2 regions of the Paenibacillus sp. 01T442 genome follow, and region 2 is predicted to be linked to the other one. Evidence: predicted binding sites of a transcription regulator. Region 2 holds the regulator's gene; the other holds the start of a gene.
The links. The regulator LexA, encoded in region 2, represses DNA repair genes until DNA is damaged. The targets are predictions, from matches to a motif close to CGAACATATGTTCG.

Region 1: addB (helicase-exonuclease AddAB subunit AddB) is a predicted target of LexA. The motif match lies at 1,418-1,431, and genes of this name have one in related genera.

Annotation. Positions count from the first base shown of each region.
Region 1 is NZ_JBFTPF010000059.1:8,880-13,085, reverse strand. Features, by position in the region: gene AC1DLM_RS27705 (class I SAM-dependent rRNA methyltransferase) at 1-973, shown strand, start outside; gene addB (helicase-exonuclease AddAB subunit AddB) at 1,579-4,206, shown strand, end outside.
Region 2 is NZ_JBFTPF010000026.1:18,930-23,135, forward strand. Features, by position in the region: gene AC1DLM_RS19550 (1,2-dihydroxy-3-keto-5-methylthiopentene dioxygenase) at 1-402, shown strand, start outside; gene AC1DLM_RS19555 (HAD family hydrolase) at 486-1,280, opposite strand; gene AC1DLM_RS19560 (DUF896 domain-containing protein) at 1,322-1,507, opposite strand; gene AC1DLM_RS19565 (LysM peptidoglycan-binding domain-containing protein) at 1,652-2,053, opposite strand; gene lexA (transcriptional repressor LexA) at 2,199-2,816, shown strand; gene AC1DLM_RS19575 (aminopeptidase) at 2,887-4,125, opposite strand.

The DNA of each region.
Region 1 (4,206 bases), on a different contig from region 2:
AGACCAGATTGTCGAAGCGCTTGTACAAGTTATGAAACCAGTAGGGATCTATGAGCGAAGTGACGTTTCCATTCGTGAACTGGAAGGTCTGAAGCAGACAAAGGGACTTCTGTATGGCGATTGTGCGAAGCATGTTGATATTTTGGAAAATGGCCTTCGCATTCGCGTTGATATTGAGGAAGGGCAGAAGACGGGGTACTTCTTCGACCAACGTGAGAATCGCGCGGCGATCGCTCCGTTGATGACTGGCTGGGGTCACCGCAGTGGCATCAATTTGACGGAAGTTGAAGAGAACGGCGTAACGCAAATGCTCCCGGTGAACGCTAATGGCAAAGTTGTTACATTTCCTCTGTGGGACGGCGCTTCTGTGCTGGAGTGTTTCTCTCATACGGGAAGCTTCACACTGAATGCTTGTCAATTTGGAGCGAAAAAAGTTACGTGCCTTGATATTTCCGAGCACGRGATTGAAAGCGCGCGAACTAACGTTGCTTTGAATGGCTTCGAGGATCGTGTCGAATTCGTCGTCGCGGATGCGTTTGAGTACTTGCGTACGCAGGTGAAGGGCTTGGATGAGCGCAAGCTTCGCTCTGTGGCTGGTGCTGCTGGACAAGCTAAGATAGACACCTCGAAGCCTGTTGGTACAGGTGGGCGTACTTGGGACGTGGTTATTCTAGATCCACCAGCCTTCGCCAAAACCAAAAGTGCGGTGGAAGGAGCTTGCCGCGGCTATAAGGACATCAACTTGCATGGAATGAAGCTTGTGAATGAAGGGGGCTATCTCGTCACAGCAAGCTGCTCGTATCACATGCATCCTGAGCTATTCCTTGAAACGATTCATGCAGCAGCAACGGATGCAGGTAAGCTACTACGCTTAATTGAGTTCCGTGGTGCAGGGATGGACCACCCGCGTATTCTTGGCGTGGATGAAGGACATTATTTGAAGTTTGCGATTTTTGAAGTGCGCAGCAAATAAAGGTGAAGTGAGCAAAGTCGGTTAATCTGGCTTTGCTTTTTTGTTGTGTATGCGGGGAATCATAGTCGATTTACCTCAAAAGTGTCCGATTTTTCTACTAGTATAGGTTCTGATTACTCCTCTGCACCTATTAGTCCAAAAATGCCGATTTAATCCCGCTGTCTGTTTCAAAAAATATATTTTAGTCCTAAAAAGCCTAACTAAATCACCACAAACAACTGTCACACAGCGATAAAAGGTAAATAATTCGGCAGAATCGGACTACTGGACTGTTATTACAAGTAAATCTTGTTTTAGTTCGGAGATATCGGACTAAGCAACTACCAGCGAAGCGCTATTGTGATCAGGAGTGAAGTAGTGCTAGTAGTGTATTTTATAAAGATCGAGTTACAATAGTTTCATAGACGATTCCTTTTCGTTTTTTGCGTTCCATGTTATACTAATAGAATATACGTTCGCATATCGATCGCCGATTAAACTCCTGAGATCCCCCTCCATCATCTACCACGCCGACTCATCACTAAAAATATGATAGAATAGAGAGATTGAATACGAGAATTGCTTACGAAGCAAGCTTTCCGACGGAAAGTGTTAGGAGGTCCTGAATGTCCATTCGATTCGTGATTGGTAGAGCCGGAAGCGGCAAGAGTGAACGCTGTCTAACGGAAATGAAACAGCAGCTGGCATCGGCACCCGAAGGTGATCCGTTGATTTTGCTTGTTCCTGAACAAGCTACATTTCAAGCTGAGCATGCACTGGTATCGGATCCAAGTATTCGAGGTATGATCCGCGCGCAAGTGTTAAGTTTTCACCGATTAGCATGGCGCGTTATGCAAGAAGAAGGCGGGACGGCGCGGCTGCCTATAGATGATACAGGAAAGAAACTGTTGTTAACGAGCATTTTACATAAATACAAGGATAAACTCCGGCTCTTTGGTCATTCTGCTGAGCAAATGGGCTTTGTAGATCGACTGAATCAGCTTTTTACGGAAATGAAACGCTATTGTGTGACGGKAGAACAGCTGGAAGCGCATGAAAATAAACGAGTAACGAACCTTGGTGAACACGGCTTACTAAGGGACAAAATGCATGATATCCAACTCGTGTATCGCCAATTTGAGTCAGAACTTGCGAGGCAGTATTTGGACGGCGAAGATTACTTGACGCTGCTCGCAGAGCAAGTCCCGAACTCGGTTTATTTGCGTTCAGCGTCAGTTTGGATTGATGGATTTCATGGCTTTACACCTCAAGAATTCAAGGTGCTTGGTGCGCTATTTGCTGCTTGTAAGCAAGTAACGATTACGTTATGTCTGGATCGCGAGCTGCAGGCGGGGGATACCCCTGATGAATTGGATTTATTTCATCCCACAGCTACGACGATGGTACGTTTGCAAGATATGATATGGCAGCTTGGACTTGATGCGGCTGAAGTTCTACATCTCGATCAAGAGCGTTCTCCACGATATGAGGATAGTCCAGCACTTGCCTATTTGGAGCAGAATTTTGATCGTCGAATAGGAGGTGGAGCACCGAAATATAAGCCTTCTCCAGGAGAGAAGATTGGCGACCAGCTCGTTATTAGGGAAGCTGTGCATCGTCGTGCAGAGGTTGAAGGTGCAGTTCGTGACATGCTTCAGTTAGTTCGGGAGCATGGTATGCGCTGGCGTGAAATGGCCATCATGGTGCGGAATATGGAAGGGTATCAAGATCTGTTAAACATGGTGCTTACCGATTATGAGATCCCTCACTTTTTCGATCAGAAGCGCTCAGTGCTGCATCATCCACTCGTGGAATTCATTCGCTCTGCGCTCGAGGTTATACAGCATAATTGGCATTATGATGCCGTTTTCCGTTGTATCAAAACGGACTTACTGCTGCCTCTTGATGCGACAACGCAAAGGACTGAGCTAGATAAATTAGAGAATTATGTACTTGCATTCGGGATTCAAGGTTATAGATGGACGGATGGCAAGCCATGGACGTATAAGTTTCGTGCCAATTTGGAGCAAGCAGAAGATGGGGTAAATGAACAAACAGCGGAGCTTCAAGCTTTAAATACGAGCAAATCGTGGGTTGTTGGTCCATTGCTTGCATTATCCAATCGCCTGTCACAAGCGCGTTCGGTCAAAGCTCAGGTCGAAGCTGTTTATGAGCTATTGGTAACCGTTCAAGCGCCAGAGAAATTAGAAGCATGGACACAGCAAGCAACACGTGATGGTAAGCCAGAAATGGCTCGCGAGCACGGTCAAATGTGGAACAGTGTCATGGATATGCTGGATCAATTGGTGGAAACCATGGGCGATGATGAACTTTCCTTAGAGCTGTTTAACGGCCTGATTGAAACAGGAATGGAGAGCATGAAGCTGGGGTTAGTTCCGCCATCGATGGATCAATTGTTGATCGGAAGTATGGATCGAACTCGCTCAAGCGGGATTCGGTATGCGTATATTTTAGGTGTAAATGACGGGGTTATTCCTGCTCAGATGGCTGAAAAAGGTGTGCTCACAGAAGCAGAACGCAGTGTTCTAATGGACTCCGGATTACCAATGGCAGATGGAAGCCGTCGAAAGCTGTTGGATGAGCAATTTATCGTCTATACATCGTTGACTGTACCAGGCAAGCGGCTTTGGATGAGTTATCCGTTAGCAGATGAAGAGGGGAAATCGTTGTTGCCTTCGGAGTTGATCAGACAGATGCGACAGCTTTTTCCAGGAACGGAAGAACCTCTACTTCTGGCAGAACCTTCAGCGGAAGCCCCCGAAAGTGAGCAAGCTGCCTATCTGTCGCATCCGACACAGGCGATCTCCTATTTGGCTGTTCGTATGAAGCATTGGATGCTGGGTGGCCGAATATCTGAGCTATGGTGGGATGCGTACAATTGGTACGCGGAACAACCCGTTTGGCAGACGAAACTACAATCGCTGGTAATGGCGTTGCAATATACAAACAAAGAGAAGGGGCTTACCACCTCTACGAGCAAAATGTTATATGGTCAGCACTTACGTGCTAGCGTTTCGCGAATGGAGAAGTATGTAGCCTGTCCGTTCTCGCACTTCATATCACATGGCTTAAGGCTTCAAGAACGTCGCGTCTATCGCTTAGATGCGCCGGATATAGGTCAATTGTTCCACGCAGCATTGAATCAGTTCGTTCAGAAGCTGCAGCAGGACCAGCTAGATTGGGGTTCTCTTTCCGCAGAGCAATGTATGGAGAGGTCAGCACAAGTTGTGGAC
Region 2 (4,206 bases):
ATTCTTAGCGATGATGAAAAAGCAGAGATCATTTCCACTTATGAAGCTGAGATTAAGGATCTAGCTGCTAGACGCGGCTATGAAATTTGGGATGTCATCTCCTTATCTGATGTTACCCCGAATATTGAAGAGCTTCTGAAAAAATTCGAACAAGTGCACACGCACACCGAAGATGAAATCCGAGCTATCGTTTCTGGAAAAGGAATTTTCATCATCAAATCCGAAGAACTTGGCTATTTCGATGTTGAACTTGAGCCAGGTGATGTGATCTCTGTTCCTGAGAACACGAATCATTTCTTCACCTTGATGGATAATCGTGAAATCGTTGCTGTTCGCCTTTTCATCGAAAAAGATGGCTGGGTAGCTTACAACATTGATGATCCTGACTTTATTAAAGCTTAATTGTTAAGTTAACACAATAAGCCCAATAGCACTTTAGACCATTGTGTCCAAAGTAGCTGTTGGGCTTTATTCTTTATTCGAAATTAACCGTTATTGATGATTGGTAAAATTTCTTGAAGACGCGTCACTTCATAAGCAGGTACGATCTCATCGCCACTTTGAAGCCCATGATGATTAATCCAAATGTTACGCATACCAATGCTTCCTGACCCCAAAATATCTGTCGTCAGTTTGTCCCCGATCATAATACCTTCATCCACACTAATCTCAAGCAGACCCAATGCATAATTGAAGATAGCCGCTGCTGGCTTCCCTTGTCCAAATTCTCCAGAAATCACGATGTGATCAAAGTAAGAAGCAATCTCAGGAACCCCTGCTAATTTCTCTTTCTGTAAATCCGGCGAGCCATTCGTTAAAAGAAGAAGCTTGTATTTGCCTTTCAACTCGTCTAGTACGCGGAATGTTTCTTCATATACATAGGGACGACTGCGGCGTTCGGCTGCAAACAATTCACCTAGCTTGAACCCTAACTCACGATCTTCGATCCCTAGTCCTGCAAGTCCTCTAGTCCATGATTCTGTGCGATAGCCAGGTGCTAGCTTCTGTAATTTACGGAAGTTTTCGTCCTCACCTTGCGTGAAATTGGCCCACAGTCCTTCAAACGGGTTAATCCCAATCATTTTGGTAAATGGGAACGTCTCGAATGATTCATATAAACTCCTTGCTTCCTTTCGAACAGATGCTTCTAATTCCTCTGGGTTCAACCCATTGACTTGCTTCGCTGCTTCTGCGCATGTTGCAGCAAAAGCTTCCTCCACACTACGATCGTCCCATAACAGYGTATCATCCAAATCAAATAGCACAGCTTTCAACGTCATCATTCATTTCCCCTTTGAATGTAGTATCTATGTGTGTAGGCTTATTTCTCTTCGTCAGTAAACTTAATGGAATCTAGTTGAACCTTTAGGTTCCCCCTGAAGGCATTAATATAGATTTTCCTTAGCTCATTTCGCTCATCAATCTCTGCATCCGTTAGGCCAACTGTCTTCGCCTTTCGAGCTAGTTCATTGATTCGCTCAATCGTCTTATCCATGCTGTCACTCATTGTAATCCTCCCAGTCAAAATTTCAATATGAGTATTACTTTGCCATCACCGAATAGGATTGTCAAGGATACAAAGCAAAGAGACATAGCAACAGACGACTATGTCTTAAACAAACATCTATATAGTGAACTAAGAATTATTTCATTAAGGTAGTAATAGAACTTGCCCCTCTTGCAGTGAACTGTTCGTTAAGTGATTAAATGCTTTCAATTTTTCGACGTAGGAACGCGTGTTCTCACCCTTCTTTTTGTGAGTTTCTGCAATTCCCCATAGCGTATCACCACTTTGAATAACAACTTTCTCGTTTTGAGTATCTTTCGCTAATGGTTGCGCGGAAGTGATTGGTGTAGACACGGTAACAGTACCATCACCTGCATAGGCTTGTACGATCGCACCGAACGACAACACTGTTCCAAGAATTACTGCTATCAGTATGAAACGAAGAAGTAGCTTCGCATAACCGCGTTTAATCGTCATCCCTTTGGATGCATGAGCAGTACCCCGAAGTGTTGTTGTTCCGTTAGATTGTGAATAAGCCATATACATAAAATTCATCCCCCAAACATTTGTTCTGATATTAGAATAACACGAACACATGTTTGAGTCAACCGTTTTTCGAACTTATGTTTGTACGAACTCGGGTTCTATGTTATACTTTGGGTAATGATTCCCAGTATTGGAGTGATATCTTATGAGTAAAATTTCGCAGCGTCAACAAGCAATAATGGAATTCATTAAGAACGAAGTGAAAGATAAAGGCTACCCTCCTTCCGTTCGAGAAATCGGCGAAGCAGTTGGACTAGCCTCTAGTTCTACTGTGCATGGCCATTTGGAACGTCTTGAGAAAAAAGGCATGATTCGTCGAGATCCAACCAAACCGCGTGCTATTGAAATTCTAGGGCTTGATGGTGCTGAATCCCAATTCGCCGTCTCCGTCGCTCGTGTTCCCCTTGTTGGTAAAGTAACGGCTGGTGTTCCTATTACTGCCACTGAGAATATCGAAGATTATTTCCCTCTTCCTTCAAGCATGGTTGGTGATAACAACGTGTTCATGCTTAGCATTATGGGTGACAGTATGATTGAAGCTGGTATTCATAATGGCGACTATGTCATCGTTAAACAGCAACAAACAGCGAATAACGGTGATATCGTTGTCGCAATGACAGAAGATGATGAAGCTACAGTTAAGCGTTTCTACAAGGAGAAGGATCATATTCGCCTTCAACCGGAGAACTCCGCTTTACAACCAATTTTATTGAAAAATGTAACGATCCTTGGTCGTGTCATTGGTTTATTCCGAGATATGTAAGAACGGCAGACACCACAAAAAAGCAAGGCTCCCAAAGTGGATTAACACTTGAGAGCCTTGCTTTTTGCATTTAAAACGTCAATACCCAGTTCCCCGCACGGAAGATCGGTTCGATCGTCCCATCTGCAAGTTCTCCATCGATTTCAAGCTCAGCAGAACCAATCATAAAATCCACATGAATCAAGGAGCTATTCCCTCCGCGAGCCTTCAACTCTTCATTCGATAACTTAGTGCCATCCTTTAAATTAATCGGATAGCAACTACCCAGCGCTAAGTGACAGGAAGCATTCTCGTCGATGCCTGTGTTGTAGAAAATACGATTTAAATTGGAAATCGGGGAATCAAACGGCACGAGTGCAACCTCACCTAAATACCTCGCGCCTTCATCCATATCAAGTAATCGTGCCAAATGGTCATAACCAACCTCCGCTTGGAAGTCCACAACCTTGCCCGCTTCGAACGTAAAGGTAAACCGGTCCACTAAAGCACCATTAATATTCAAAGGCATTGTACTCGCTACCGTACCACTAACACCTGTTCGGTTTGGGATGGTGAACACTTCCTCCGTTGGCATATTCGCTACATAACGGATACCGCGAGCGTTCTCATTATCCCCACCTAGCCAAATGTGTCCTTCTGGCAGTTCAACACGCAAATCCGTACCCGTTGCTCGATAACGTAGAGCTTTATAGCTTCTTTCATTCAATAAGCTATGTGTCGCCTTCAGCGTATCCAAATGGGACTGCCAAGCTGCTACGGGGTTCTCTTCATATACACGGTTAATTTGGAAAATAGCATCCCACATCGCAGGAATACGCTGCTCCTCTGGCAAATCCGCATACACAATCGAAGCCCAAGCTTCAGTTGGTGCTTTAATTAAACACCAGCTAAACTCACCTGTTCGTACATAGTGCTGATACTTGGCTCTTGCCGTTGATGCGGCTTTGGAAGCTCTTGAAATCAGGCTGGCATCAATGCCATCGTACAGATTCGGATTCGGTACCTTAATGTTCAATAAGGCCCCTCCGTTTTCAACAAAACGTTCAAGCATCGTCGTATACCACTCCGGGTAGTAGTCCATTGAATCTTCTGATGCATAATCAAATTTATTTCGCGTAACGACATCATCCTGCCAATGCACATGGACAAAATTCGCTCCAGCCTCATACGCTTTCTGAACGATTAATCTTGTTAAATCCAATGTTTCTATGGGAGCTTCAACCAACAAATCTTGGCCTTTATTCAAGTTAACCCCGATTCGAATCACTAACTCTGCATACTTTTCTAAATTTCGATTGAAATTGTCCATAGTTCAATTAGTCTCCTTCGCGTTAAAAAGCCMATCAGTTCATTCTATGCGTGACCGACGGGCGTTAAGTATCTAGTTGTC